2 regions of the Citrobacter freundii complex sp. 2025EL-00176 genome follow, and region 2 is predicted to be linked to the other one. Evidence: riboswitches for the same ligand, from Rfam matches in the RefSeq annotation. Region 2 holds a riboswitch; the other holds the start of a gene.
What was found. A riboswitch is a leader RNA that binds a small molecule or an ion and turns the genes downstream of it on or off. The one in region 2 is predicted to bind cobalamin.
Positions count from the first base shown of each region.

Region 1: another riboswitch for cobalamin. It lies ahead of ACVXHP_RS07425 (cobyrinate a,c-diamide synthase); the one in region 2 lies ahead of btuB (TonB-dependent vitamin B12 receptor BtuB).

Region 1 covers NZ_JBRYHT010000002.1:64,311-78,930, reverse strand. Annotated here, with positions in the region: gene ACVXHP_RS07465 (diol dehydratase reactivase subunit alpha) at 1-1,388, opposite strand, end outside; gene pduE (propanediol dehydratase small subunit PduE) at 1,404-1,922, opposite strand; gene pduD (propanediol dehydratase medium subunit PduD) at 1,937-2,611, opposite strand; gene pduC (propanediol dehydratase large subunit PduC) at 2,622-4,286, opposite strand; gene pduB (propanediol utilization microcompartment protein PduB) at 4,305-5,117, opposite strand; gene pduA (propanediol utilization microcompartment protein PduA) at 5,117-5,398, opposite strand; gene pduF (propanediol diffusion facilitator PduF) at 5,924-6,733, shown strand; gene pocR (transcriptional regulator PocR) at 6,937-7,848, shown strand; cobalamin riboswitch at 8,178-8,352, shown strand; gene ACVXHP_RS07425 (cobyrinate a,c-diamide synthase) at 8,441-9,820, shown strand; gene cbiB (adenosylcobinamide-phosphate synthase CbiB) at 9,817-10,776, shown strand; gene ACVXHP_RS07415 (cobalt-precorrin-8 methylmutase) at 10,787-11,419, shown strand; gene cbiD (cobalt-precorrin-5B (C(1))-methyltransferase CbiD) at 11,416-12,552, shown strand; gene ACVXHP_RS07405 (cobalt-precorrin-7 (C(5))-methyltransferase) at 12,546-13,151, shown strand; gene ACVXHP_RS07400 (decarboxylating cobalt-precorrin-6B (C(15))-methyltransferase) at 13,141-13,710, shown strand; gene ACVXHP_RS07395 (cobalt-precorrin-4 methyltransferase) at 13,703-14,476, shown strand; gene cbiG (cobalt-precorrin 5A hydrolase) at 14,457-14,620, shown strand, end outside.
Region 2 covers NZ_JBRYHT010000020.1:43,571-58,190, reverse strand. Annotated here, with positions in the region: gene murI (glutamate racemase) at 1-682, opposite strand, end outside; gene btuB (TonB-dependent vitamin B12 receptor BtuB) at 627-2,465, opposite strand; cobalamin riboswitch at 2,531-2,717, opposite strand; gene trmA (tRNA (uridine(54)-C5)-methyltransferase TrmA) at 2,833-3,933, shown strand; gene ACVXHP_RS23045 (YijD family membrane protein) at 3,979-4,338, opposite strand; gene fabR (HTH-type transcriptional repressor FabR) at 4,354-4,989, opposite strand; gene sthA (Si-specific NAD(P)(+) transhydrogenase) at 5,181-6,581, shown strand; gene oxyR (DNA-binding transcriptional regulator OxyR) at 6,564-7,481, opposite strand; gene argH (argininosuccinate lyase) at 7,779-9,152, opposite strand; gene argB (acetylglutamate kinase) at 9,269-10,042, opposite strand; gene argC (N-acetyl-gamma-glutamyl-phosphate reductase) at 10,053-11,057, opposite strand; gene argE (acetylornithine deacetylase) at 11,213-12,364, shown strand; gene ppc (phosphoenolpyruvate carboxylase) at 12,642-14,620, shown strand, end outside.

The DNA.
Region 1 (14,620 bases), on a different contig from region 2:
TTTTTGATCTCTTCAGCGAGATAACGGTCATCCAGCCCCAGTTCCCGGGCAATGATCATCGTGACCATATCGCCCGCCCCCGCCAGGTGTGTGGCAATAATTTCGCCTTTCGGGTTTATGATGGAAGCGTCGGTCGATCCCGCGCCGAGATCCAGAATAGCCAGCGGGCGCGTCGTGCCAGGAGTGGTTAAGGCCCCGAGAATGGCAGCTTCGGCTTCAGCGCCGCCAACCTGGACATCAATGTTGAGCTTTTGCGTGATTTCCTGAGCAATCATCGCCATTTGCAGGCGATCTGATTTCACCATCGAGGCAATGCCGACAGCCTGTTCCAGGGAAAATTCACCAGCAAGTCCACCGGTCACGCTGACGGGAACCGAGGTATCGACCGCCAGTAGATCCTGAATAAAGATTTCCTGACTGGGTTTGTTGGTTAATTCAGCCATTGTCTGGCGTACATGCTCCAGCATGCCGCCAATATTGGTCCCCGCTTCGCCGGTGACGTTATCCAGTTTCGGGCACTCACCAACGGCTTTCATAATCGCGTCAGCGCCAGCTGCAACGTCGACGCGTACGGTACGCCCTTGTGACTGTAGCTCCAGATTTCCGGCAGGAATGGCTCGCGCTTTCACATCGCCTGACGGCGTTTTCACCACCACGGCAGAGCGGTTGCCGATCAGCGCCCGCGCCATTGGGACAATGTTTTTAGTCTCGTCGGGATTGAGACCAAAAACGGTCGCAATCCCGTAGGGGTTAGAAAGCGTTTCGATAACCTTTCCTGGAACCGCGACCTCAATGGCCGCTAACATACCCAATGGGATACGGTCGATATGAAGCACTTCATCAACGATGGGCAGGGGGTGAGTCAGACGATTGCTGACCAACACGCCATCGTCTTGCTGCAAAATTACGCCCGTTAACTGGTATCCGGCGCGTACGGAGGCATTAATCATCGTGGCGACATCGGCGAAATCAAATGCCGATGACACCACCAGAATATAAGGTGTATCCGCCGGACGGCTGAGCAGCTCTTCCGGCGTAATAGTAATGCCAACACCCAGCCCGACACCGCCAGGCGTTTTAGGGTTATGGCCGATCATAGTGGATTCAGTGATGATGGTTTCAGTGATCGTTTCCATCGCCACGTCGCCAATGACCGGAGTGGCTTCGTTAATACGGATGAGCGAAATATCGCTGACATTGATGCCGGCGTTTTTTGCTGCCAGCGTAAGTGCCTCCTGAATGCCAAACACATTACGCAATGTGCCCTTGATCCCGGTGGTTTCCGCCAGGGCGCTGTTGGTAATACACAGTGCCCCAGACTCATCCAGGGTAGCCAGAGCGACTTCCGTTGATGAGTTACCTATGTCAATGCCAGCTATATATCGCATGATCCTGTCCCTGAGTTAGTCGTCGCCTTTGAGTTTTTTACGCTCAACGTACAGCGCTGCCGCTTCACGAACGAAAGCCGCACAGATCTTTGCCTGATAACGATTTTCGAGATCGTCAGCGATGGCCATCAGCTCATCTTTAGTTGAGCGATACGGGCGTAGCGCGTTGTAGATCTCAAGGATGCGATCGTCAGGTACAGCGGTTAGCTCGGCGGCGCGCTCAAAGTTCATCGCCAGCCTGTCGCGCCCGGCATCTTTGGCGATTTCCGCCTGCAGGCGCAGCGTTTCAGGGGTGATGCGCATGTCCTGTGCCGTCACCTTGTTACTCAGAACATTTTCGAGCGTGAAGTCATCCAGGGTTTTGTTGGTCGCGGTTTTTACCCACTCAGGATGTTTATTCGCGAGAGGGTAATCCGTGACTTTCGCGGTATGTGCAGATGAACTTGCCGCAACCGGAGTAGCAGACTCGCCTTGCAGGCTGTTCATCCGGCTCAGCACATCCCGAACCATCGATTCAATTGCGTCGGTATTCATGGAGTTATCCTTTATCAAAGCGCCACGCGCAGTTCCTGCGGGTTTTTGCCCGTCACGACGTATTTGGTCTCTTTAATGTGCAGAATGGCCGATTTCGCCTGGTACTTAGGTCGGGCCATCTGGTCATTCAGGGTAGGGACCGGTTGCGGAGATTCACGCTTGGCATATCGCGCGGCGTTTTTACCGATCTGACGATAGGTTTCCAGCGTCAGAAGCGGCGCCTGAGGGAACAGTTCCAGGTTAGAAAGCGGCGGTAACCCCTGTTGGTGGATAACCGTGGTGCCTTTTGACTGGATGCCGATAGAGATCCCGGAACCACTCAGGCGGTTGCCTTCCACGGCGACAAACGCGACATCGGAGGATTTAAAGCAGCGGATTACTCGTGCTTTAATGCCTTCCTCTTCAATCCCGGCAATCACTTCGCGCAAGATATTCTTATGCGGGATGCCGACGATATTGACGGTTTGTGAGAGCCCGAACGCCGGACCTACGGCAATAATCACTTCGTCCTGCTGCTGGCCCTGTTTAGCTTCGCCAATCTCGGTCAGAAAACTGTCGCCTTGTACCGCTGCGGCCTGTGGCGCGCTTGCCGCTGACGATGCGCGGAATGAGACGGGTTTGTCGCTGGTCTGCATTTCAGACAGTACGTCTTCAATTATCTGGCGCAGCAGCTTTTCATTAATTTCCATTTTTCACCCCTTAGCCAAGTTCGTTGGGATCAAGTGCGCCAGGGATGTTTTTGATCTCTTCCCAGCGTTCGCCTTGCAGGCGATAACCTGTTGCCGGACCGGCATAGTCATTGACGTCATTCACTGCGGACAGCACCTGTCCGTCGCCAACGATAATGGCGGAGGTATGCAGATAATCCCCGGTTAACTTGGCTTTCTGGATGTTGAGCATGTCCTGTGCGACATCGGTAAACCCGCCCTGAGCAAGCGCTTTTACCACTTCCAGGCCGTTACGGTTTTTATTGATGATCTCTTGTGCAAACTTGATGTCTTCAACGATGTTGCGCTCCGGCATATCTTTCGAACCATGGGCGTAAGTCGCAGCTTCCACTTCTTCATCTGTGATTGGTGGTAATCCCATCCCGGCAAATACAGCCTGTAGCGCTCGCGCCGCTTTGTTACGAATGGCGATAACATCTTCTTCTCGAACCGGACGCAGACCACCGTCCACTTTCAGGTCACGCTGGATAACGTTGTAGTCGTCAAAGTCTTCAGCATCTTCGTTGGAGCCGGCGAACATGTTGTCGTAGTTCGGCACCGCGGAATACCCGGAAGAGATGAAGTCAGTACCTGGCAGGAACTGCATCAGCAGACGCGCGGTACGACGCATATCCGAGTGGGTAAAGGTCTGGTCGTTGCTGGAAGCACATTCCAGATCCAGAGAAGAACAGATCAGGTTTTCAGCCAGGACAGCACGAATACCGGACGGCACAGCGGAAGGCACCCCGATGCAGCTTACTGAACCGTTTTGCAAACCCTGTACGCCAGCGGCTTTGGTGATGTAAATGCAGCGGGCTTCCAGATAAAGCATCGATTTGCCTTCGGCGTAACCCATCTGAACTTCTGAGCCCGAGCCGGAGGTAAAGCGCATTTTCAGGCCGCGAGAGGCGTAGGAAGAGGCGAGGAAGCCTTTCGACCATGGCGTGTCGTCACCGTCGGTAAAGACGGGTTCTGTACCATAGACGGAGATAGTTTCCGCGTAGCAAGTGTGGCCTAACATACCGAGCTTAAGTTCGGTCGCTTCCTCCAGCGAGCACTGCGTTAACACGCCAGGGCGTCCAACCTGTGAACCGACTAACAGGGCAATGGCGTTAAATGGCGCGTAGCGTGCGACGGCAACGGTCGTTTCCTGTTCGTCAAATCCGCGCCATGCGCCTTCTGCGGCGTCTGCGGCAATCTGTACCGGGTTATCTTTAACGTTAGTGACGTGCGCCTGTTGAGACGGAGTACGGCGAGCACGCATTTTCTGCATGGCCATCATCATCTCGACGACGTTCATATGGGACACCACTTCGACAATTTTTGCTGGTGTCATAGCGGTGGTCAGCGGCACGATGTCTTTGCGCTTCACGTTAGGATCGCAAAGCATATTGGCCAGTTTGACCGAGTCCATCGCCATGACTTCTTCAGCGCGAGCCAGGTTAATGCCGTAGCGGGCAATGAAATGGTCAATTAAATCAAAGTCACTGGCGGATTTGCCATCCAGTTCAGTCACTGTTCCGTTGACGATTTTAATCGATGGTTTCGGGTCGTTCGGGCTTTCCATCGCAATGAAGCCTTCTTCGATCCACTCCTTAACGAAACCATCCTGATTCACAGGGCGTTTCGCCAGTGCTTCAAATCTTTTCGATCTCATGAATCAGCCTCACTGATATCAGATGTAGGACGGACGATCGTTTTTCGGTTCTGAGCCGAGGGTCCCGAGTACGGTTTTACCGATTTCACGGGCGGAGATAACGGCCTGACGAACTGCGCCGGAATCACCAGAGATGACCAGAATGGCTTCGTTGCTGAAGCTGGTGCCATGGGCTGGTGAGCTGTAGGCTACGACTTCGACATTGGCGGATTTCAGCGCAGTATCAGCCATCAGGACACCCACGGAGGCTGGTGCGCCGACAATCACGCCACAGGCGCGGCCAATCGGTGCGCCAAAGGCTTTTTCCAGTGCGTAGCTGGCGCGCGCGGTGTATTGCATCTCGATGTGACCGGCTTCGTTGGCATAAACATCGCCAAAGGTGCGATCCAGCTCTTTCAGCGCAACCTCAATTCCGCGTTTCACGTCGGAAACATCGTTGCCGCCGAGGATAATTAGCGAGCCGTGGCCCGCGCCGCCTTTGGTATCTCGTGGTAATTCAATACTGACGACTTCCGTATTTGTTGCTTTTACCGCTTCATCGGCGGCCATAATGTGCGGACCTGCGCCAGTACGGGCGCCAAGGATGCCAATGGAGCGATAACGCTTTTCAAGTTTCATCGCGTCCAGTAAGGCGCTGTCTACGTTGGCGATTACCAGACCGACGGTGTCGCCAATCGCGGTACCGACAAACTCCGTTAAACTGCAGCTTTTCTCTGCCATAGCCGTTTCTCGTGTTGGGTGATTATTTTCAGGGATAGCCTGCTGTTCTGGGGTTGCCACGCGAGCAATCACCTGCGCCATGATCTGTTCAACCAGCTCATTGCTGCTCATTAGCTAATTCCCTTCGGTAAGATTTTTTCTACATCGGTATGAGGGCGTGGGATAACGTGTACGGCTTTCACTTCTCCCACATTACGGGCTGCGGCGGCACCGGCATCTGTTGCTGCTTTGACTGCGCCGACATCGCCGCGGACAATAACGGTTACCAGCCCCGAACCAATTTTTTCGTAGCCGACCAGCATTACATTGGCTGACTTCACCATTGCATCTGCGGCCTCTATGGCTGCAGTTAAGCCTTTGGTTTCTACCATTCCTAACGCTTCTTGTTGCATAAAGACCTCGCCTGGGTTGTCCCGATTTTCATGACTATAAAAAGAAGCGAGGAAAAAGAATGGCTGAGTTGAAACTATGAATGAAAAAATAGTGAGGTTATGGTGATATAAAATTGCTATGATTTATTTTATGTGTTTGTTTTTATTGGGTATTTTTGAATTTTCTGATATGAATATTTGGTTATGTTAATTCCATATTTACACTTTTGTTAGTGACATTAAAAATAGCATTTGCTATGCGGAAAAAATGAAATTGTGATGATTGTCTGAAAACATAATTCTGCTAATAGCAATATTTTATTGTTTTACAAATGTACTCTTAATAGTGCTTTCTCCTGTGTTCTCGCCTGTTTTAATAAAAGTGATAGCAAGAATTTGCTATCTCAACACGATTTTGAGGGGCATGCCGCCTTCAGATTGCCAACAATTTGCCGACACGGCTTTTTATAGTAAGCCTCGAAGTATTCTACGTGCCAGCAAGGAGTCCGCTGGTAAAGACACGAACTCTGCTTAGAAGGTGTCACAATGAACGATTCACTAAAAGCGCAATGTATTGCTGAGTTTTTGGGTACCGGGCTGTTTTTGTTTTTTGGCATCGGATGCCTGAGCGCACTTAAAGTCGCGGGTGCCAGTTTGGGGTTATGGGAGATCTGTATCATATGGGGGCTGGGGATCTCGCTTGCCGTTTACCTGACGGCGGGGATTTCTGGCGCGCATCTCAATCCTGCTATCACCATCGCACTGTGGTTATTTGCCTGTTTTCCGGGGCGCAAAGTATTGCCATACACCGTTGCGCAGGTTGCGGGGGCTTTTGGCGGCGCGTTACTAGCCTATCTGCTGTACGGAAGTTTATTTACCGAGTATGAGTCGGCACATCAAATGGTGCGCGGCAGCCTTGAAAGCCTGCAACTGGCCAGTATTTTTAGTACCTATCCAGCGGCGGCGCTCAGCGTCTGGCAGGCTGCGCTGGTCGAAGTGGTGATCACTTCCATTCTGATGGGTATGATCATGGCGCTTACCGATGATGGTAACGGCGTCCCCAGAGGGCCGTTAGCACCCTTGCTGATTGGCATTCTGGTGGCTGTGCTCGGCGCATCTACCGGGCCGCTCACCGGATTTGCGATGAACCCGGCACGTGATTTTGGTCCAAAACTGTTTGCATGGATGGCCGGGTGGGGCGATGTGGCAATGACCGGCGGGCGTGATATTCCTTATTTCATCGTACCGATTGTCGCCCCTATCATCGGTGCTTGCGCGGGCGCAGCAATTTATCGTTATTTTATTGGCAAAAATTTACCGTGTAATACGTGTAAGCTGGAGGAAAATGAGAGCTAGCTTCACGGAAGATGTTTATTTTTGAAGCGTAAAAACTGTTTTCGTGATCCGCTTTCCTGAACCGCTGAAAAAGTCTCCCCACAATGGGAGACTTTTGTTATGTTCGATGATGACTTTCATCAGCGCCCAGGAATGCGGGATGAAAATGAATGTGTAAATAGTATGTTTTATTTATAACAATAAATTAACTGAGAGGTTTTATCATGATTTCTGCGAGTGCCCTGAACTCAGAACTCATTAATAAAATCGCACAGGATTTTGCGCAGGCCACCAGTCTGGCTGTTGTGGTTGTCAATATTCACGGTGATGAAATTTCTGAGCTTTTTAATTTCACCCCTTTTTGTCAGTTGATGCGCCAGCATCCTCAGCACAGTACCCGTTGTCGTATGAGCGATCGCTGTGGAGGACTGGAAGCTTCAAAATCCGATCAACCCTGCATCTACCGCTGCCACGCGGGACTTACCGACTTCTCTATTCCGCTGGTCATAGCGGGTCATCTGGTTGGGTTTGTATTGTGTGGTCAGGTGCGTTTAAGTAACGATGTCGGCCTGGTTGATATCCTGAACGTCGATGACCGCTGGCAAGCCGATCCCGAACTGCTAAGTGAATTTCGGAATGTGCCGGAGATGGACTATTCGCGAGTCATCGCCTCGGCGGACCTGCTAAAGCTCATCGTAGAAAATTGTCTTAAGAAACAACTTAATTTTGTGGTTATCAAGGATAACCCACAGCAGGCAGAGCCGGTACGTGCTAACCGAACGCCGAATCCTCACGACAGCAAAATGAAAAAAGCGCTGCGCTATATTGATGCGCATTTGTCAGATGAGTTACGCCTGGAAGATGTTGCGTCTCATGTTTACCTTAGCCCTTACTATTTCAGTAAATTGTTCAAAAAATATCAGGGTATCGGGTTTAACGCTTGGGTAAATCAACAGCGAATGGCGAGTGCCAAAGAGTTGCTCTGTCATAGTGACTGGAGCATCGCCAGCATTGCACGTAATTTAGGCTTTTCACAAACCAGTTATTTTTGCAAAGTATTCCGCCAGACGTATCAGGTTACGCCGCAGGCATTTCGCCAGCAAATAAATGTCATTTCACGCGGTGAGTCCGCTTAAATAGCAATATTTTACTATTGCCGATTTTTGATATAGGGCGCTATGTCAGTCATTATAAAATGAAAAGTAACAACAGCAGTCAATAAATTGTCATAGCGCAACAAAATAATAGTATTAGAGGGATAAACTGCACCAGTTTTTATTTTTGTGATGAGATACAGTGTCTGCGTGCATGACTTTCTTTATTCTTTGCAGACACTTTCATTCAAAATGTGAAGATGTGAATAAGTGGGTTTACGCCAGAAAATTGACTGAATGAACCCGGAAAGATATTAAATTGAATTATTGTCATGAGGTCGTGAATTTACCTCATAACAGAGAGCTTAATTAAGGCTCTTGAACTGACAGGTTTGCCACATTTGTGGTAGGGAAGGGGGTGAGAATCCCCCGCAGCCCCCGCTGCTGTGATGCTGACGACCCCGTATGGACCACTGATCGCAAGATTGGGAAGGACGGGTGAGGATGACGCTAAGCCAGAAGACCTGCCTGTCAGTGACTACCAACAACTTCGGTGGGAAGTGGGTGGTTCAGATGCATACAGTCGAGAGACTGGGTATCTCTACACCCCTACCACCCTGAACAGGATCAGGGTATGGCGGCCAATTTTCACGCATTTGTTCTTGCAGGTACCGGAAGCGGCTGTGGTAAAACCACGGTGACGCTGGGCTTGTTGAGCTTGTTGAAAAAACGCGGTTTACGCGTCCAGCCTTGCAAAGTGGGTCCCGATTACCTTGATACCGGCTGGCATACAGCGGTATGCGGTACCGCTTCCCGCAATCTTGATAGCTTCATGCTTCCCGCTTCCACTCTCAATGCGTTGTTCCGCGAGCAGATGCAACATGCCGATATCGCCGTGATTGAAGGCGTGATGGGGCTGTATGACGGTTATGGTACGGACCCGAACTACTGCAGCACCGCCGCGATGGCCAAACAGTTAGGTTGCCCGGTCATCTTACTGGTTGATGGTAAAGCTGTTTCCACCTCGATAGCCGCAACGGTAATGGGTTTTCAGCATTTCGATCCCACGCTGAACATCGCCGGGGTGATCGTTAATCGGGTCAACAGCGAAACGCATTATCAGCTGCTGAAGGTGGCGATTGAGCGTTACTGTTCCGTTCCTGTATTAGGCTACGTTCCCCGTATGGAAGGCGTTGCGCTTCCAGAGCGGCATCTGGGGCTGGTTACTGCACGTGAGTCTGTTATCAACCAGCAACCGTGGCAGGCCTTTGCCGCGACGCTGGAGCAAACGCTGGATATTGATGCTCTACTGAAATTGAGCCAGCTAAACACCCTTCCTGCGGGTGAATGGCCCGCGCTTCCCGCTACTGACGCCGGAGAAGGGCTAACGCTTGCGATCGCTGATGACGAAGCGTTCAACTTTTATTACCCGGACAATATTACTTTGCTTGAACGCACGGGGCTAAAGATTGTCCGTTTTAGTCCATTGCACGACACCTGTTTACCCGATTGTCAGATGATCTGGCTGGGGGGCGGATACCCTGAGTTACATGCTGCGGCGCTGGCCCGCAATGTCTTGATGCTCAAGCAATTGCGAGCCGCACATCAGCGCGGCGTCGCGATTTACGCCGAGTGCGGCGGGCTGATGTATCTCGGCAGTTCGCTGGAGGACAGCCACGGTGATAGCTGGCTGATGGCGGATATCATTCCCGGCCACAGCAAAATGGGTAAACGTTTGACCCGATTTGGTTACTGTGAAGCGCAGGCGGCGCAGCAAACCTTGTTAGCTGCAAAAGACGAAGTACTGCGTGGACATGAATTCCACTATTCCGATTTCACTCCTGAAACACCCGCGGTGATGCACTGTCGCAAAGTGCGCGATGGCAAAACGCTGCAGGCCTGGTCCGGCGGCTGGCAGGTCGGAAACACCTTCGCCAGCTACCTGCACGTTCATTTTGCCCAACGTCCGCAGATGCTTAACCATTGGTTGGCAGCCGCGAGGAATGCGCTATGACGATCCTTGCGTGGTGTGTTGCCTGGCTGCTTGATTTTATTATCGGCGATCCGCAGAACTGGCCGCATCCGGTGCGCTGGATTGGCAATCTGATTTCTGCGGTGCAGCGAATTGTGCGGCGTTACTGCCATAGCGATCGTGCGTTGCGCATGGGTGGCGCGGTGATGTGGGTAGTGGTGGTTGGCCTGACGTGGGCTGTCTCCTGGGGCGTACTGGCGCTGGCGCAATCTATTCATCCCTGGCTTGGTTGGGCGGTGGAGGTTTGGATGATCTTTACCGTGCTGGCTGGGCGCTGCCTGGCGAACGCCGCGCAGGATGTTGAACGCCCGCTACGTGCCGGTAACCTTGCCGCAAGTCGGGAAAAGTTGTCATGGATCGTGGGGCGCGATACCTCGCAATTACAACCTCAGCAGATCAATCGCGCCGTGGTGGAAACCGTGGCCGAAAACACCGTTGACGGCATCATCGCACCGCTGTTTTTCCTGCTTCTCGGCGGCGCGCCTTTGGCTATGGCCTACAAAGCGGTAAATACCCTTGACTCCATGGTGGGTTACAAACATGAAAAATACCGCGCTATCGGTATGGTCAGCGCGCGTCTGGATGATGTCGCAAATTATATTCCTGCGCGACTGAGCTGGCTGCTGTTGGGCGTAGCTGCATTTTTATGCCGTCAGGACGGTTTGCGTGCTTTGCAGATCGGCTGGCGCGATCGCTACAACCACAGTAGCCCAAACTGTGCGTGGTCGGAGGCCTCCGTTGCCGGGGCATTAGGTATTCGTCTGGGTGGCCCTAATGACTACTTTGGCGAGCGCGTTGAGAAACCGTGGATAGGTGATGCACAACGCGACATTTCGGTAGACGACATTTCCCATACGATTCGATTGATGTGGGTGGCATCGACGCTGGCACTGGCGCTGTTTATCGCGCTGCGGTGGCTGCTGGTCGGTGTAGCCTGAGGACAACACTATGCAATATATCCAGCAACCCCAGGCTATTGAGGCCAAAAGTTTCGACATTATTGGTGAGATTATCCGTGAAACCCGTCCGGACTATCAGTTTGCCAGTCCGTTGCATGAAGCCATTATCAAGCGGGTTATTCACACCACGGCGGATTTCGACTGGCTGGACATTCTGTGGTTTTCCAGTGATGTGCTGGAGCAGTTCTGCGCGGCGCTTAGCCGTTCGAGCGTGATTTATACCGATACCACGATGGCCCTTTCCGGGATCAATAAAACGCTGCTGGCAAAATTTGGCGGCGAGTGCCGCTGCTATATCAGCGATCCACGGGTCGTGCGAACGGCAAAAGAGCAAGGGATCACCCGTTCAATGGCGGCTGTCGATATTGCGGTGAAAGAAGAGGGGGAAAAGCTGTTTGTCTTTGGCAATGCGCCGACAGCGCTGTTCCGCCTACTTGAGCATGATGTTGCCGTCAGCGGTGTGGTTGGTGTACCGGTCGGGTTCGTGGGTGCTGAGGAGTCGAAAGATGCACTGACCCAAAGCAACCTGCCGGCCATTGCTGCGTTAGGACGCAAAGGGGGAAGTAACGTCGCCGCTGCTATCGTCAACGCCATGCTTTATCACCTGCAGGGGGCGCGATGAGCGAGGCTTTTGATACACCGGTGTGGCACAACGGTAAAGCGCTGCGTAAAGGATATACCACGGGATCGTGTGCGACGGCGGCTGCAAAAGTGGCGGCGCTGATGGTATTGCGCCAGCACCTGATCCATCAGGTTTCCATCGTGACGCCTTCCGGGGTGACGCTGTGCCTGAACGTCGAATCGCCGCATATCGAAGGGCAGCAGGCGATAGCCGCGATCCGTAAAGACGGTGGCGATGATGTGGATGCCACGCATGGCATGCTGATTTTTGCCCGCGTGACGTTAGATGATAGTGGCGTGATCGCCTTACAGGGCGGGGAAGGGGTCGGTACGGTCACCCGCAAAGGGATCGGTCTGCCGGTGGGGAGTTCGGCGATTAACCGGACACCTCGCCAGACCATTGAGTCTGCGGTACGAGAGGCGATCGGTCCGAATCGCGGGGCGCAGATTGAAATCTTCGCGCCAGAAGGTGAAGAGCGGGCGCAAAAAACCTACAACTCGCGTCTTGGCATTCTGGGCGGTATTTCGATTATTGGCACCACGGGGATCGTCACGCCAATGTCGGAAGAGAGCTGGAAGCGTTCGCTGTCGCTGGAGCTGGAAATTAAACGCGCGGCGGGTCTGGATCGTGTAGTACTGGTGCCCGGAAACCACGGTGAACGTTTTGTGCGCGAGCAGATGGGCATCGATACGCAGGTTGTGGTCACCATGAGCAACTTTGTCGGCTACATGATTGAAGAAGCCGTCCGTCTTGGATTCCGACAAATTGTGCTGGTGGGGCATCCTGGTAAGCTCGTCAAAATTGCAGCGGGTATCTTCCACACCCACAGCCATATTGCCGATGCCCGCATGGAAACGCTGGTGGCCCATCTCGCGTTGCTTGGCGCACCGCTGGAACTACTAAAACTGGTCAGCGACTGCGATACCACCGAAGCCGCGATGGAACACATCGATGCGTACGGTTTTCAGCATATTTATAACCATCTGGCGGAGCGGATCTGTCTGCGCGTTCTGCAAACGTTGCGCTTTACCAAAAATCCCCCGACCTGCGACGCCATCATGTTTTCGTTTGACAATCAGGTGCTTGGCAGCAATCGCCCGATCGCTGAAATTGCTGAGGAGATGCAATGTTAACCGTTGTGGGAATGGGACCCGCGGGTTTGCATTTGATGACGCCTGCGGCGCGTGAAGCGGTCGCAACGGCTGATGTGCTGGTCGGCGGAAAGCGGCATTTGCAGCAATTCCCGGATTTTACCGGTGACAGGTTTGCTCTTGGCGCCAATATCGCGGAACTCCTGAGCTGGGTAACTGCGCACCAGGATAAGCATGTCGTTGTGCTGGCGTCTGGCGATCCGCTGTTCTACGGCATTGGGACGCGCATGGTGGCGCATTTTGGCATCGGGCAGGTACGCATTATTCCCGGTATTAGCGCGGTGCAGTATCTGTGCGCGCAGTCCGGTATCGATATGAATGATATGTGGCTGACCAGTAGCCACGGGCGCAGCGTCTGTTTCGATGAGCTGGCCCGACATAACAAGGTGGGGATGGTAACCGATGCGTTGTGCGGCCCACGTGAAATCGCGCAGCAGCTCATCACTCGAGGCAAGGGGCATCGCTGGATGGTCATTGGCGAAAACCTGGCAATGGAAAACGAGCGGATCCATGTCCTGCCTGTGAGTGAAATTAACGCCGACTATGACATGAATGCAGTGGTGATCCTTGATGAAAGATGAGCTGTTTCTGCGTGGAGAGAAAGTGCCGATGACCAAAGAAGCGGTACGCGCACTTGCCCTCTCAAAACTTGAATTACACCGCGCCAGTCACCTGATTGATATTGGGGCGGGAACCGGCAGCGTATCGATAGAAGCGGCGCTGCAATATCCAGGATTGCGCGTGACGGCTATCGAACGTAACCCTGCGGCGCTCCGATTGCTGGATGAAAATCGCCAGCATTTTGCCTGCGCAAATATCGACATTTTTCCAGGCGTTGCGCCAATGACCATCACCGAAAAAGCCGATGCCATTTTTATGGGCGGCAGCGGTGGTCATCTGACCGACCTCATTGACTGGTCGATGCGTCAACTGCATCCCGCCGGGCGGCTGGTCATGACGTTTATCCTCCAGGAAAACCTCAATACCGCGCTGGCTCATCTGGACCATCTTGGCGTACAGGGAGTGGATTGCCTGCAGCTGCAGGTTTCCTCACTTACCACGCTTGGCAGTGGTCATTATTTCAAACCGAATAACCCCGTATTTGTTATCGCCTGTCAGAAGGAAGGAAACCATGTCTGAGATTTTTGATCCCCGTAGCGTGTGGTTCGTTGGCGCAGGTCCTGGCGATCGCGAGCTGATCACCCTCAAAGGTTACCGTTTGCTACAGCAGGCGCAGGTGGTTATCTACGCTGGATCGCTGATTAACACCGAACTGCTGGAATATTGCCCCGCCGATGCTGAATGCCACGACAGCGCTGAACTGCATCTGGAGCAGATCCTCGATCTGATGGAAGCTGGCGTGAAGGCTGGCAAGACCGTGGTGCGTCTGCAAACTGGCGATGTCTCACTGTACGGTTCCGTCCGTGAGCAGGGCGAAGAGTTAACCAAGCGCGGGATCGACTGGCAGGTGGTGCCTGGCGTCAGCGCCTTCCTCGGTGCGGCGGCAGAACTCGGCGTGGAGTACACCGTGCCTGAAGTCTCACAAAGCCTGATTATTACCCGTCTGGAAGGGCGCACGCCGGTCCCCGAGCGCGAACAACTGGAGTCGTTTGCCAGTCACCAGACATCTATGGCGATTTATCTGTCCGTCCAGCGTATTCATCGGGTGGCCGAGCGTTTGATTGAAGGCGGTTATCCGGCGACCACGCCAGTGGCGGTGATCTACAAGGCGACCTGGCCGGAAAGCCAGACCGTGCGCGGTACCCTGGCGGATATTGGCGACAAGGTTCGCGATGCGGGCATCCGCAAAACGGCCCTGATTCTGGTCGGTAATTTCCTGGGATCGGAGTATCACTACTCCAAACTCTATGCGGCGGACTTTAGCCATGAATACCGTAAAGCCTGAGTCAATAGCGCTTTTTTGCCTGACTCCTGGCGGCGTTGTGCTGGCGAAACGTCTGGCGGCTATGTTGCCGGTCACCTGTTTTACCAGTGAAAAGCTGCTGGAGGAGGGTTTTATTCCCTTTGAAAACGGCTTTGCCAATACCGC
Region 2 (14,620 bases):
CCGAATCCACCAATCGCGTCCCCTCGGGCAGGACCTGTAAAAGCTCTTCCTGTAATAGAGGGAAATGGGTGCACCCCAGCACCACCGTGTCGGGTGGTTCCGACATCCGCAGCCACGGACGCAGAATGCGGCGCAACTCTTCCAGAGAGACCGTTTCGCCGTGCAGCTTCGCTTCCGCCAGTTCCACCAGCTCGGCGGAACCCAACATTGCAATCTGACATTCGTTAGCAAACCGCGCAATCAACTCATGGGTATACGAGCGCTTCACCGTCGCACGTGTAGCCAGCAGTCCCACAATGCCATTCGCCGTGAGTCGCGCTGCTGGTTTAATAGCAGGAACGACGCCCACAACCGGGAAGGCAAATTTCTCACGTAATGCAGGAAGCGACACGGTGCTTGCAGTATTACACGCGATGACCGCAAGAGAGAGGGGATAGCGCTGCTGGACCGCAGTCACAATCTCAACAACACGCTCGACGATAAATTCCTCGCTCTTCTCACCATAAGGAAAGGCGACGTTATCAAAAGCGTATATATAGTGGAGATCCGGCAGGAGATTCCGGATCTCATTGTAGACCGACAACCCACCGACGCCGGAATCAAACACCAGCACGGTGGGACGTGGATCAGAAGGTGTAGCTGCCAGACAAGGTGTATTCCCGCCCTGCAGTTGCGTAGCCATAAACTGTCTCGTAATCTTTATCGAACAGGTTGGCGATTTTACCACGAACAGTCAGCTGTGAGGTGATTGGATATGCCACTGTCAGATCCCACACGCTTACTCCACCCATTTTTACCGGCTGATTGGTGACGAAGTCCTTGTCGTATCGCGTTCCTAAATACTGATACGTTAAACCCCAGTCAAAATCGTAAACCTGCCAGTCAAGCTGATACTTCACCTGCTGCTTTGAACGACGCGCCAGGGGTTTATCGGTAATCGCATTGCGTGCGTCAACGTAATCGTAGCTCAGCGTGTGCGCCAACGGCCCAGTGTCGAAGTTCGCTGTAGCCTCAATACCTTTAATACGTACTTTGCCTTCGTTATAGTATTTTTTGGTGTGGGGGTTGTAATCGATCATGTTATCGATATCGTTGCGATATCCTGACAAACGCCAGTTCACATCCGCTGTTAGCCCTTCAAATGCCCCTTCCCACTGTTTGCTCTCTTCAGGATCCAGATGGGAATTTCCGTACATGCCATACAGTTGTCCCAGATTAGGTGCCTTATAAGAGGTGCCGTAGGAGGCAATAAAACGATAGCCTTCGACAAACTCCCATCCGGCGCTGGTTTGCCATGTGCCATGCCGCCCAAATTGGGAATTGTCATCACTGCGCGCCGCGCCTTCGAACGTGAAATCACCCAGTTGCTGTAATCCCGTCAAGTAGAGACCGGTATTCCGCTGGTCGTAACCGTCCGTGACATACCCGGTGCCAGGCTCTGTAGTTTGCTTTTGCCAGTCTACACCAGCGCCCACGTTACCGTGACCAACCACCATACTGTTTGACCACTGCACATTATATTGCTTCATCTCATCCAGTGTGGCCGACGAGTCATAGCGGCCATAATCCGGATCATAGTTGTAGTCTTTACTGTGGCTATAGCTGGAAACCAGCTGCGACTGGATCAACTCACCATTGAATCGCAGTCCGGCATCCCAGCTTTGGCTGTAGAGTTTCCGGGTATCCACTAACGGCGTCCCCGGATAATAACCCGAGTCATAATCTGTTCGGTTATCATAACCGTAACCGCGAACAAACCCGCTCCAGGTGTCAGAGAAGTTGTGTTCCAGCGCGCCATACAGCGTCTTACTTAAGAAACCGTCTTTGTCGGGTTGAGCCTGCAAACCGGTACTACCGTAAGCCACAACATCAAAGCCTTTGGTATAGGCATAATCGCCCATCAACGTGACGCGCGTATTCTCACCTAACTGTTGTTGGGTTGAGACATCGTAATTCTGGTAGCCATTGCTTCCCACGCCAGCGGTCAGTTCCGTCCCCGGCTTTTCGCGCGTCGTAATGATATTCACCACGCCGCCAATCGCATCAGAACCATAAATAGCCGAACGTGGCCCACGAATGTACTCAATACGTTGTACCAACGATACCGGGAACTGGCTAAGGTCGGCTGCGCCGCTGACCCCTGCCAGATTCAGGCGCACACCGTCAATCAGCACCAGAACATGGCTGGCGTTAGTGCCGCGAATAGAAATAGACGAATTTTGTCCCATACCACCGTATTGGGCGATATCCACGCCTGGCAGGCGACGAAGCACATCATTCACGGAGGTGGATTGCCAGCGATCGATATCCTGACGCGTAACAACGGTGATAGGGGCAAGTACTGCGCTACGAGGCTGCTGAAAACGGTTGGCAGTGACGACGAGAGTATCTGGGCTAGCATCCTGTGCCCAACCAGAAAATGCCGTGACGGAAAGCGCCGTCCACAGCAACGATTTTTTAATCATTGTAAAGCATCCACAATATAAGAAGGATGCCGCAGGTCCCACCGATAGTACGCGATGATGAAAACCAGATGCGACGTTAGCCGGCAGGTCTTCGGGCTTGGAGGCGACTTAAAGAGACGATGACTTCCCACGGCAAGCCGCAGTGTCTGCACCAGGTGCGCTCATCTCCTACCTTCCTTACCGCTGCGCGTCAGCTCCAGATTCACACTGGATTCCCTTTTAACTCACAGGACCGGAAAACGGATGCTACAGTTTGTTACAACCCACTGTCCAGACTGTGTATCACAATATCGGAAATCATCAATGACTGGACATCTGTTGAGCAATCCCTACAATCCCCGCGTACTTTTATTTTTCAGGACGCATCATGACCCCCGAACATCTTCCGACAGAACAGTACGACGCGCAGTTAGCTGAAAAAGTGGTGCGTCTGCAGAGCTTAATGACACCGTTTTATACACAGGCTCCGGAAGTGTTTCGCTCACCGGTCAGTCACTACCGTATGCGTGCCGAATTCCGGCTGTGGCATGACGGTGATGACCTGTACCACATCATGTTCGATCAACAGACGAAAAGTCGTATTCGCGTCGACAGCTTCCCGGCGGCCAGCGAGCTTATCAACACGCTGATGACGGCAATGATTGAAGGGGTACGCGATAACCGTGTCCTGCGCCACAAACTGTTCCAGATTGATTACCTCACCACCCTGAGCGATCAAGCGGTCGTTACGATGCTGTACCATAAAAAGCTGGATGACGAATGGCGTCAGGAAGCCGAAGCGCTACGGGACGCGCTGCGTGCGCAAAACCTGAACGTGCATCTGATTGGCCGTGCCACCAAAACCAAAATCGAGCTGGACCAGGACTATATTGATGAACGCTTGCCAGTCGCGGGTAAAGAGATCATCTACCGCCAGGTTGAGAACAGCTTCACCCAGCCCAATGCCGCAATGAATATTCAGATGCTGGAATGGGCGATTGATGTCACCAAAGGTTCCCAGGGCGACCTGCTTGAGCTGTACTGCGGTAATGGCAACTTCTCATTAGCTCTGGCGCCAAACTTCAACCGCGTGCTGGCGACTGAAATCGCCAAACCATCCGTTGCAGCAGCCCAGTACAACATTGCGGCAAACCATATTGATAACGTCCAAATTATCCGCATGGCGGCAGAAGAGTTTACTCAGGCGATGAATGGAGTTCGCGAGTTCAACCGTTTGCAGGGGATCGATCTGAAGAGTTACCAGTGTGAAACTATTTTCGTTGACCCACCGCGTAGCGGTCTGGACAGCGAAACGGAGAAAATGGTGCAGGCGTATCCGCGGATTCTGTACATCTCCTGCAACCCGGAAACGCTGTGTAAGAATCTGGAAACGTTAAGCCAGACGCACAATGTTTCACGTCTGGCTCTGTTCGATCAGTTCCCGTATACGCACCATATGGAGTGTGGCGTGTTACTGACCGCGAAGTAAGTGATGTCCTGGCCGGGTGCGTTTCGCTTGCCCGGCCTACAAATATTATTCCGCAATTTCCTGCTTACGGTTACGCACTTTAAAGCCGATCCAGAACACCAGAATCACCGACAGTACCGCCGGGAAGAAGTTAGAGCCAATATCCGGATATTCAGCGCGTACCACGGTGCTGTACAACAGAACGCCGAGAATAAAACAGGCGGCGGCCAGGCCTGGTAACCCCACAGGCATGGTGCGGTTCTGATAGCGTTGATGCAGACAATAAACCGTCAGCACCAGCGAAATAATCGGGAATACTGAGAATGGCACAATGGAGCTAAACAGCGCCGCAAATGTGCCATTGATCGATAAGCCAGCAACCAGCGCCAGCAGCAGCGTACCTTTATCTTGACCTGACTGTTTCATTGCTCGTCCTTCTCGTTACTCGGAGTGGTGCGTCATCTTCTCTTGTTCACGGCGGTACCAATAAAATGCGCCTTTCGCGATCATGCGTAGTTGCAATACCAGCCGCTCTTCCAGCTGTCGACGCTGTTCAGCGCCAACATCCAGTGCTTCTGCCCCGGCGCTGAACACAATCGTTACCATGGCTTCGGCCTGCGCTTCAGTAAACGCACGAGGCATATGGTTTTCGAGTTCCAGATAGTCCGCAAGTTCCGCAATGAAGTGCTGAATTTCACGTGCGACCGCTGCACGAAACGCTGCGGAGGTTCCCGAACGCTCGCGCAATAATAAACGGAAGGCGTTGGGATTGTTGCCGATGAACTCCATAAATGTTGAGACCGAGGTACGGATCACACTCCCGCCTTTGGCGATACGCTGACGCGCCTGACGCATCAACTGACGCAGCATCAGACCGCTTTCGTCCACCATCGTCAGCCCGAGCTCATCCACATCGCGGAAATGGCGATAAAACGAGGTTGGCGCAATGCCCGCTTCACGAGCAACTTCTCGTAAACTGAGACTGGCAAAACTACGCTCAGCACTGAGTTGACTAAATGCAGCCTCTACCAGCGAACGCCGGGTTTTCTCTTTTTGTTGCGCTCTAACGCCCATCACGATGTCTGAATCCTTCCACATACCTTGCTGGCACTATACCAGAGATTAGGCGGTTGGCATGGCTTTGTTAATGATTGTTTACGCGCAGTTTGTGCTTCGACTTCGCAAAAAAGCACAACGATAATTGGGTTATCCCGACAACGATGTTACTATTCTGTTGCTTTTATGTATAAGAACAGGTAAGCCTGACCATGTCACATTCCTACGATTACGATGCAATAGTAATAGGTTCCGGTCCCGGCGGCGAAGGCGCTGCAATGGGTCTGGTTAAACAGGGAGCGCGCGTCGCGGTGATTGAGCGCTATCATAACGTCGGCGGAGGCTGTACCCACTGGGGCACCATCCCGTCGAAAGCACTCCGCCACGCCGTCAGCCGCATTATTGAATTCAATCAGAACCCACTTTACAGCGACCATTCCCGACTTCTCCGTTCTTCCTTCGCCGATATTCTCAATCATGCTGATAACGTGATTAATCAGCAAACGCGCATGCGGCAAGGTTTTTACGAGCGTAATCACTGCGAGATTTTGCAGGGGAATGCCCGTTTTGTTGATGAACACACGATTGCCCTGGAATGCCACGACGGCACGGTGGAAACGCTGACCGCGGATAAATTCGTGATCGCCTGCGGTTCACGCCCTTATCGCCCTGTTGACGTCGACTTTTCGCATCCCCGGGTTTATGACAGCGACTCCATCCTGAGCCTGCACCACGAACCTCGCCACGTTCTGATTTACGGCGCGGGGGTCATTGGCTGTGAATATGCGTCGATCTTCCGTGGAATGGACGTCAAAGTTGATTTAATCAACACCCGCGATCGTCTGCTGGCGTTTCTTGATCAAGAGATGTCCGACTCGCTCTCTTACCACTTCTGGAATAGCGGTGTGGTTATTCGCCACAACGAAGAGTACGAGAAGATTGAAGGTTGCGATGACGGCGTTATCATGCACCTGAAATCCGGTAAAAAGCTGAAGGCTGACTGTCTGCTGTACGCCAATGGCCGCACCGGTAATACCGATTCGCTGGCGCTGGAAAACATTGGTCTGAAAACCGACAGCCGTGGGCAGCTCAAAGTGAATAGCATGTACCAGACGGCGCTACCGCATGTGTATGCCGTAGGGGATGTGATCGGCTATCCGAGTCTGGCATCGGCGGCCTACGATCAGGGGCGTATTGCCGCCCAGGCCCTGGTGAAAGGCGAAGCCACCGCGCATCTGATCGAGGATATCCCCACCGGGATTTATACCATTCCTGAAATCAGCTCCGTTGGTAAAACCGAACAGCAGCTTACGGCGATGAAAGTCCCATACGAAGTCGGCCGCGCCCAGTTTAAACATCTGGCACGTGCGCAAATCGTAGGCATGAGTGTCGGAACGTTGAAGATTCTGTTCCATCGCGAAACCAAAGAGATTCTGGGGATCCACTGCTTTGGGGAACGCGCGGCCGAAATTATTCACATCGGTCAGGCGATAATGGAGCAAAAAGGTGGTGGTAACACCATCGAGTACTTCGTTAACACCACCTTTAACTACCCAACCATGGCGGAAGCCTATCGGGTAGCGGCGCTAAATGGCTTAAACCGCCTGTTTTAACGCACTGTCGAAATGGCCATCCATTGATCCACGGATGGCCTCTGCCAGCTGTTCATAACGGCTGCGCAGCGGCGAACCTGGACGATACACCAGGCCAATCGTGCGGCGCGGTTCTGGCTTAATGCATGGCAGATAGACCACACCATCACGCTTACGCTCCGACGGAACAGCCAGCGCAGGCAGTAACGTAATACCGCTACCTGCCGCCACCATATTGCGCAGCGTTTCCAGACTGGTTGCCCGGAAATGGGTATCTTCATCAGCACCTGCTTCAAAGCAGAAGCCCATGGCCTGATCGCGCAGGCAGTGACCATCTTCCAGCATCAGCAGTTTTTCACCCGCCAGATCGGACATCGGTACACAGTCACGGTTTGCCCACGGATGATCTTCATAGATCGCCAGCATCATAGGCTCATCAAATAACGGCACTTCGATGAATGCCTCACTCTCTTTCACCAGCGCCAGAATCACGCAGTCGAGCTTACCGCTATCCAGTTGCGCCAACAGCTGATGCGTCTGCGCCTCATGCAGATACATTTCCAGTTTTGGGAAGGTCTGGTGCAACATAGGAATAATATGCGGCAGCAGGTATGGCCCCACCGTTGGGATCAAACCAATATGCAGCGGGCCAGACATCGTCTCGCCTTGTTGGCTTGCCATCTCCTTGAGCACTTTGACCTCGCGCAGCACGGTGCGCGCCTGATCCACCAGCAGCAGACCTGCCTGAGTGAACAGCACCTTGCGACTCGTACGCTCCAGCAGCATGACGCCCAGCTCGTCTTCCAGCTTACGGATCTGTCCGCTCAGCGTTGGCTGACTCACGTGGCAGGAGTCTGCCGCCCGTCGGAAGTGACGATGTTCGGCAAGCGCCACCAGGTATTCAAGATCACGAATATTCATTATTCATCCTCCATCGCCACGATAGTTCGTAGCGATAGGTAGCATAGCAACGAACGATTATCCCTATCAAGCTTTCTGTTTAATAATGCACCACAGAAACGGAACGGTACCCCTTTAACCCTTGAAGCTACTGTCCGTTTAGAGAGTTTCTCTCATACTCGAAATAACTAAAGCCAACGTGAACTTTTGCGGACCTTGCGTCCGCATTTTTTTTGCATAAAAAAGCCCGGCGTGATGCCAGGCTCTGATAACTGTTTGCCTGATGGCGCTACGCTTATCAGGCCTACAAGACAAAGGTTACGCCAGACGCGCCTTCGCGTAATCAATCGCCTGTGCGACCTGCTGTGGCGACACGCCGCCTTTCGCCGCACGTTTGTCCAGACACGATTGTAGAGAAAGGATCGGGTAAACGTCATCGCCAATGACCGGACTGAACTTCTGTAAGTCGGTCAGCGACAGCGCTTCCAGCGGTTTGCCCTGACGAATCGCCTCAACCACCGTCTCGCCCACAATATGGTGTGCTTCGCGGAACGGAACGCCTTTCGCTACCAGATAATCCGCCAGCTCAGTGGCGTTGGCATAACCCTGCTGCGCCGCTTCCTGACAACGCGGACGTTTCACCTGAATGCCATCCAGCACCAGCGCGGCCATATGCAGACAATCCAGCCAGGTATCGAGCGCATCGAACAGCCCTTCTTTGTCTTCCTGCATATCTTTGTTATACGCCAGCGGTAGGCCTTTTAAGGTCATCAACATGCCGGTCAACGCACCCTGCACGCGACCGCATTTGCCACGGATCAGCTCCAGCGCATCCGGGTTTTTCTTCTGCGGCATCAGGGATGAACCCGAGGTCACACGATCGGACAGCTCGACAAAGCCCGCTTCACCGGTATTAAAGAAAATCAGATCTTCAGCAAAACGCGACAGGTGCACCATGCCGATAGAGGCGTCGGACAGTAACTCCAGCACGTGGTCGCGATCGGAAACGCTGTCCAGACTGTTACGCGTTGCCGAAGTAAAGCCCAACCAACCAGCCAGTTGTTCGCGATCGATTTCATATGCCGTACCCGCCAGCGCACCGCAGCCCAGAGGACTGACGTCCAGACGCTTAAGCGCATCCTGCAGACGGCTTTCATCACGCGCCAGCATTTCGACATAGGCCAGACACCAATGGGCAAACGTCACCGGCTGCGCACGTTGCAGGTGGGTGTAACCCGGCATCACGGCATCCTGGTTATTCTCCGCCGTCACCACCAGCGCGCTTTGCAACTGGCGGTTGGCGGAGAGTAATTCAATAACCGTGTCTTTACACCACAGTTTAAGATCGGTCGCCACCTGATCATTACGGCTACGCCCGGTATGCAGTTTTTTACCAAGCTGGCCGACTTTATCAATCAGCTTACCTTCCACCCAACTGTGAATATCTTCGGCATCGCTTTGCAGGATCTGTTGCGGATTGGCACGAACTTCTTCCAGCAGCGTGTTCAGCGCCTCTTCCAGTTGCAGCTGTTCATCGGCAGTCAGTACGCCGACCGTTACCAACGCTTTGGACCAGGCCACAGAGCCGACAATATCCTGTTCTGCCAGGCGGTAGTCAAAACGCAACGAGTCGTTGAACTGTTTGAACCGCTGATCTGCTGCCTGTGTAAAACGCCCACCCCAAAGTGCCATAACATGCTTCCTTAATATCTTGAATTTCAATGCCGGATGGCGCTTCGCTTATCCGGCCTACAGGTTCGGTTCACATACACCGGATAAGGCGAAGCCGCCATCCGGCACATTAATAGTTAAGCCAGAATACGTGTACCGATCGGCGTGCCGTTAAACAACGCCGGGAGTTGCTCTGCATGACGCCAGGAGGCGATATCCACCGGACGGCCCAGCGTGCGCGCGGCATCCAGCGCCGCATTGACCTTCACGATCATGCCATCGGTAATAATCCCCTGGTCGATCAGTTGCTCCGCTTTCGCGGCGGTCATTTCGGCGATGCGCTGGCCTTTACCATCCAGAATACCGCTCACGTCAGAGAGCAGAATCAGATCCGCACCCAACGTTGCCGCCAACGCTGTTGCCGCCTGATCGGCGTTAACGTTCATCAGCAGTCCATCTTCAGTGACGCCAATGGAGCTGACCACCGGCAGAAAACCGCTTTCCAGCAGCGTGTTAATTAGCTTAGGCGAACCCGGTTGCGCGAGTCCAACATGACCCAGCTCTTTATCGAGCGGCGTCACTGTTACGCTGTCGCCATCGCCAAGATACAGGCCCACAGAGGCGATTTGATGTTTTTTCGCCCAGGCCAGCAAGGTTTTATTCGCCGTGCCCGCCAGGGCGCCAGTGATAATGTCAATCTGATCGGCAGGGGTGACGCGCAAACCGTTTTTCTTTTTGACCGGCAGATTCAACTGCTTCATTAGTTCATCAACCACGCAGCCGCCACCGTGCACAATGATCAGCGGACGCTGATGCGACTCACGATAATTCACCAGGGCGGTAAACAGTCGCTCCAGCGCCTCTTCGCTATCCAGTAAAACGCCGCCCAGCTTGATAATTAATGGATTCATTGTTGCACCCTTAAATAAGAGACTGCGTTTCAGCAAAGCCGAAACGGATATTTGCGCACTGCATCGCCTGTGCCGCCGCGCCTTTCAATAAGTTATCTTCGGTCGCCACCACGATCAGGTGCTCTCCCTGCACGGCAAACCCGATATCACAAAACGGTAAGCCCACCACATTCTTCAGGGCCGGAACTCCTTTGTCGTACAGGCGTACCAGTGGTTTATCACCATACGCTTGTTGCAACGTCTGGGCCACCTGCGCATGGGTTACGCCCGCTTTCAAACGGCAGGTGATCGTTTCCAGAATTCCGCGCGGGAAGTTGCCCAGATGCGGAGTGAAGATCACTTCCGCGCCGAGGTGAGTGGCGATTTCCGGCTGATGACGATGGGTAAACACGCCATAGGGCTGCAGGCTCACTTCGCAAAAGCTGTTCGAGATAGCCGCTTTACGTCCCGCACCGCTGACGCCACTGGTCGCGTTAATCACCGGCCACTGGCTGAGATCCAGAAGTCCGGCGTCAATCAGTGGTTTCAGCGACAACTGCGCCGCCGTCGGATAACAACCCGGTACAGCAACCAGATTCGCTTCTTTCAGTTGCGCTGCGCTCCACTCCGCCAGACCGTACACCGCCTGCTCCAGCAGTTCGGGGTGCTGATGGGTAAAGCCATAATATTTTTCATAGAACGCGCTATCGTTAACACGAAACGCGCCTGAGAGATCAAACACCACACATCCGGCCTGCAAAAACTGCGGGGCCAGGTCATGACTGACCTCATGCGCTGTGGCGAGGAACACAACGTCCACCCCTGCGCTAAACTCGCTGATATCCGACATTGGCTGCAACGGTAAATCGACAATGCCTTTCAACTGCGGATGCAAATCGGAGATGAGTTTTCCTGCATCATTGCTTTGCGCTGAGACGGTCAAAGCGGTTATGTTCATATCAGGATGGCGATTTACATAGGTCACAAGCTCTGCGCCGGCATAGCCGCTGGCGCCCACAATCAGCGTATTCAACATCGGGGCAGCTCACCTTCTTAGATTCTGTTGCCAGGTATAAGCCTTTATCACCTCACCTTACACTTGGTGGGTTTTATTACGCTCAACGTTAATGTATTTTTATTCACAAATACTGCATGAATATTGATACTATCATGACCCGAGGTGTGTCAACAATGAAAAACAATTTACCGCCATTTATCGAGATTTACCGCGCTCTGATTGCCACGCCATCGATTAGCGCCACCGAAGAAGCGTTGGATCAAAGCAATGCAGGTTTAATCACTCTGCTGGCGGGCTGGTTCAAAGATTTAGGCTTCAATGTAGAGGTTCAGCCGGTTCCCGATACGCGAAATAAATTCAACCTGCTGGCAAGCATTGGACAAGGGGCTGGCGGTCTGTTGTTGGCAGGTCATACCGATACCGTGCCGTTTGACGACGGGCGCTGGACGCGCGATCCGTTCACCCTGACCGAGCATGACAATAAGCTCTACGGTCTGGGTACGGCAGATATGAAAGGCTTCTTCGCTTTTATCCTCGACGCGCTGCGTGATGTCGACGTAACGAAGCTGAAAAAGCCCCTGTACATTCTGGCCACTGCCGACGAAGAGACCAGCATGGCGGGAGCGCGTTATTTCTCTGAAACTACCGCTCTGCGTCCGGACTGCGCGATCATTGGCGAGCCCACCTCCCTGCAACCGGTGCGTGCGCACAAAGGGCATATCTCTAATGCCATTCGCATCTTGGGGCAATCGGGACACTCAAGCGATCCGGCGCGTGGCGTCAATGCGATTGAACTGATGCATGATGCTATCGGCCATATCATGACTCTGCGTGATGACCTGAAAGAACGCTATCATCATGACGCTTTTACCGTTCCGTACCCAACCTTAAACCTGGGTCACATCCACGGCGGCGACGCCGCCAACCGAATCTGCGCCTGCTGCGAGCTGCATATGGATATTCGCCCGCTGCCCGGCATGACGCTCAACGATCTTAATGGTTTACTTAACGATGCGCTGGCCCCTGTCAGCGAGCGCTGGCCGGGTCGCCTGACGGTGTCGGAACTGCATCCGCCTATTCCAGGCTATGAGTGTCCGCCGGACCATCAGTTGGTCGAAGTCGTTGAAAAACTGCTGGGAGCGCAAACGGAAGTGGTGAACTACTGCACTGAAGCGCCGTTTATCCAGACGCTTTGCCCGACGCTGGTGTTGGGGCCTGGCTCCATTAATCAGGCGCATCAGCCAGATGAATACCTGGAAACACGCTTTATTAAGCCAACCCGTGAATTGATCACCCAGGTTGTGCATCATTTCTGCTGGCATTAATCGTTTATAACCTTGCTCATCCTTCAGCGGTGAGCAAGGTCATTTATTAACATTTTCATAAGCACAGCTTATTTGATTCGATGTGAATTAAATAACGTAAATTCCCGCCATTTTTTCGTTTGCTGAACCGATTTCGCAGCAATTGACGTCACGAGTTTTACGTGGCTTTATAAAAGACGGCGAAAAAATTAAGTCCGAGAGATTTCGTGTCACAGCCAACGCCGCGGTGGTGCGAAAGATACAGGACGCACAAATTAAAGATGGGGTGTCTGGGTTAATGAACGAACAATATTCCGCGTTGCGTAGTAATGTCAGTATGCTCGGCAAAGTGCTGGGAGAGACCATTAAGGATGCGCTGGGAGAGCACATTCTTGATCGCGTAGAAACAATCCGTAAGCTGTCCAAATCATCCCGCGCTGGCAATGAAGTTAATCGCCAGGAGCTACTTACGACGCTGCAAAACCTGTCTAACGACGAGCTGCTGCCGGTTGCCCGTGCGTTTAGCCAGTTCCTGAACCTGGCTAACACCGCCGAGCAATACCACAGCATTTCGCCCAAAGGCGAAGCAGCCAGCAACCCGGAAGTGATTGCTCGCACTCTGCGTAAACTGAAAGACCAGCCCAACCTCGATGAAGCCACCATCAAGAAAGCCGTGGAATCACTCTCCCTGGAGCTGGTCCTGACCGCCCACCCGACTGAAATCACCCGTCGTACGCTGATCCATAAAATGGGTGAAGTTAACGCCTGTCTCAAACAGCTTGATAACAAGGATCTCGTCGATTACGAACGCCATCAACTGATGCGCCGTCTGCGCCAGTTAATTGCTCAGTCCTGGCATACGGATGAGATCCGCAAGATACGCCCAAGCCCGGTTGATGAAGCCAAATGGGGCTTCGCCGTGGTCGAAAACAGCCTATGGGAAGGCGTGCCGAACTATCTACGCGAGCTGAACGAACAGTTGGAAGATAATCTGGGCTATAAGCTGCCCGTTGATTTTGTTCCGGTTCGGTTTACCTCCTGGATGGGCGGAGACCGCGACGGCAACCCGAACGTGACGGCGGATATCACCCGTCACGTGCTACTGCTCAGCCGCTGGAAAGCCACCGACCTGTTCCTGAAAGACATTCAGTTTCTGATCTCTGAACTGTCGATGGTGGATGCCACGCCGGAACTGCTGGCGCTGGTAGGCGAAGAAGGCGCAGCAGAACCTTACCGCTATCTGATGAAAACCCTGCGTTCACGTCTGATGGCAACTCAAGCCTGGCTGGAAGCCCGTCTGAAAGGCGAGAAATTACCGAAACCTGCCGGCCTTCTCACCCAAAACGAACAGCTCTGGGATCCGTTGTACGCGTGTTACCAGTCCCTGCAGGCCTGTGGCATGGGCATCATCGCCAATGGCGAACTGCTCGACACCCTTAGACGCGTGAAATGTTTCGGCGTACCGCTGGTACGTATTGATATTCGTCAGGAAAGCACCCGTCACACTGAAGCGCTGGGCGAACTGACCCGTTATTTGGGCATTGGCGACTACGAAAACTGGTCAGAAGCGGATAAACAGGCCTTCTTGATCCGCGAACTGAACTCCAAGCGTCCGCTTCTGCCACGTAACTGGGAACCGAGCAACGACACCCGCGAAGTACTCGACACCTGCCGCGTCATTGCCGAAGCCCCGCATGGCTCCATTGCCGCCTATGTTATCTCGATGGCGAAAACGCCGTCAGATGTATTGGCCGTGCATCTGCTGCTGAAAGAAGCCGGGATCGGTTTTGCTATGCCGGTTGCGCCGCTGTTTGAAACGCTGGACGACCTCAACAATGCTGATGACGTCATGTCCCAGCTCTTGAATATCGACTGGTACCGCGGCTTTATTCAGGGCAAACAGATGGTCATGATTGGCTACTCTGATTCCGCAAAAGACGCGGGCGTGATGGCGGCCTCCTGGGCGCAATATCAGGCCCAGGACGCGCTTATCAAAACCTGTGAAAAAGCCGGTATCGAGTTGACGCTGTTCCACGGTCGCGGTGGTTCCATTGGCCGCGGTGGCGCGCCTGCGCATGCGGCACTGCTCTCTCAACCGCCTGGCAGCCTGAAAGGTGGCCTGCGTGTGACGGAACAAGGTGAGATGATCCGCTTTAAGTACGGCCTGCCGGAAGTGACCATCAGCAGCCTGTCGCTTTATACCGCAGCCATCCTGGAGGCCAACCTGTTACCGCCGCCAGAGCCGAAGGATAACTGGCGTCATATCATGGATGAGCT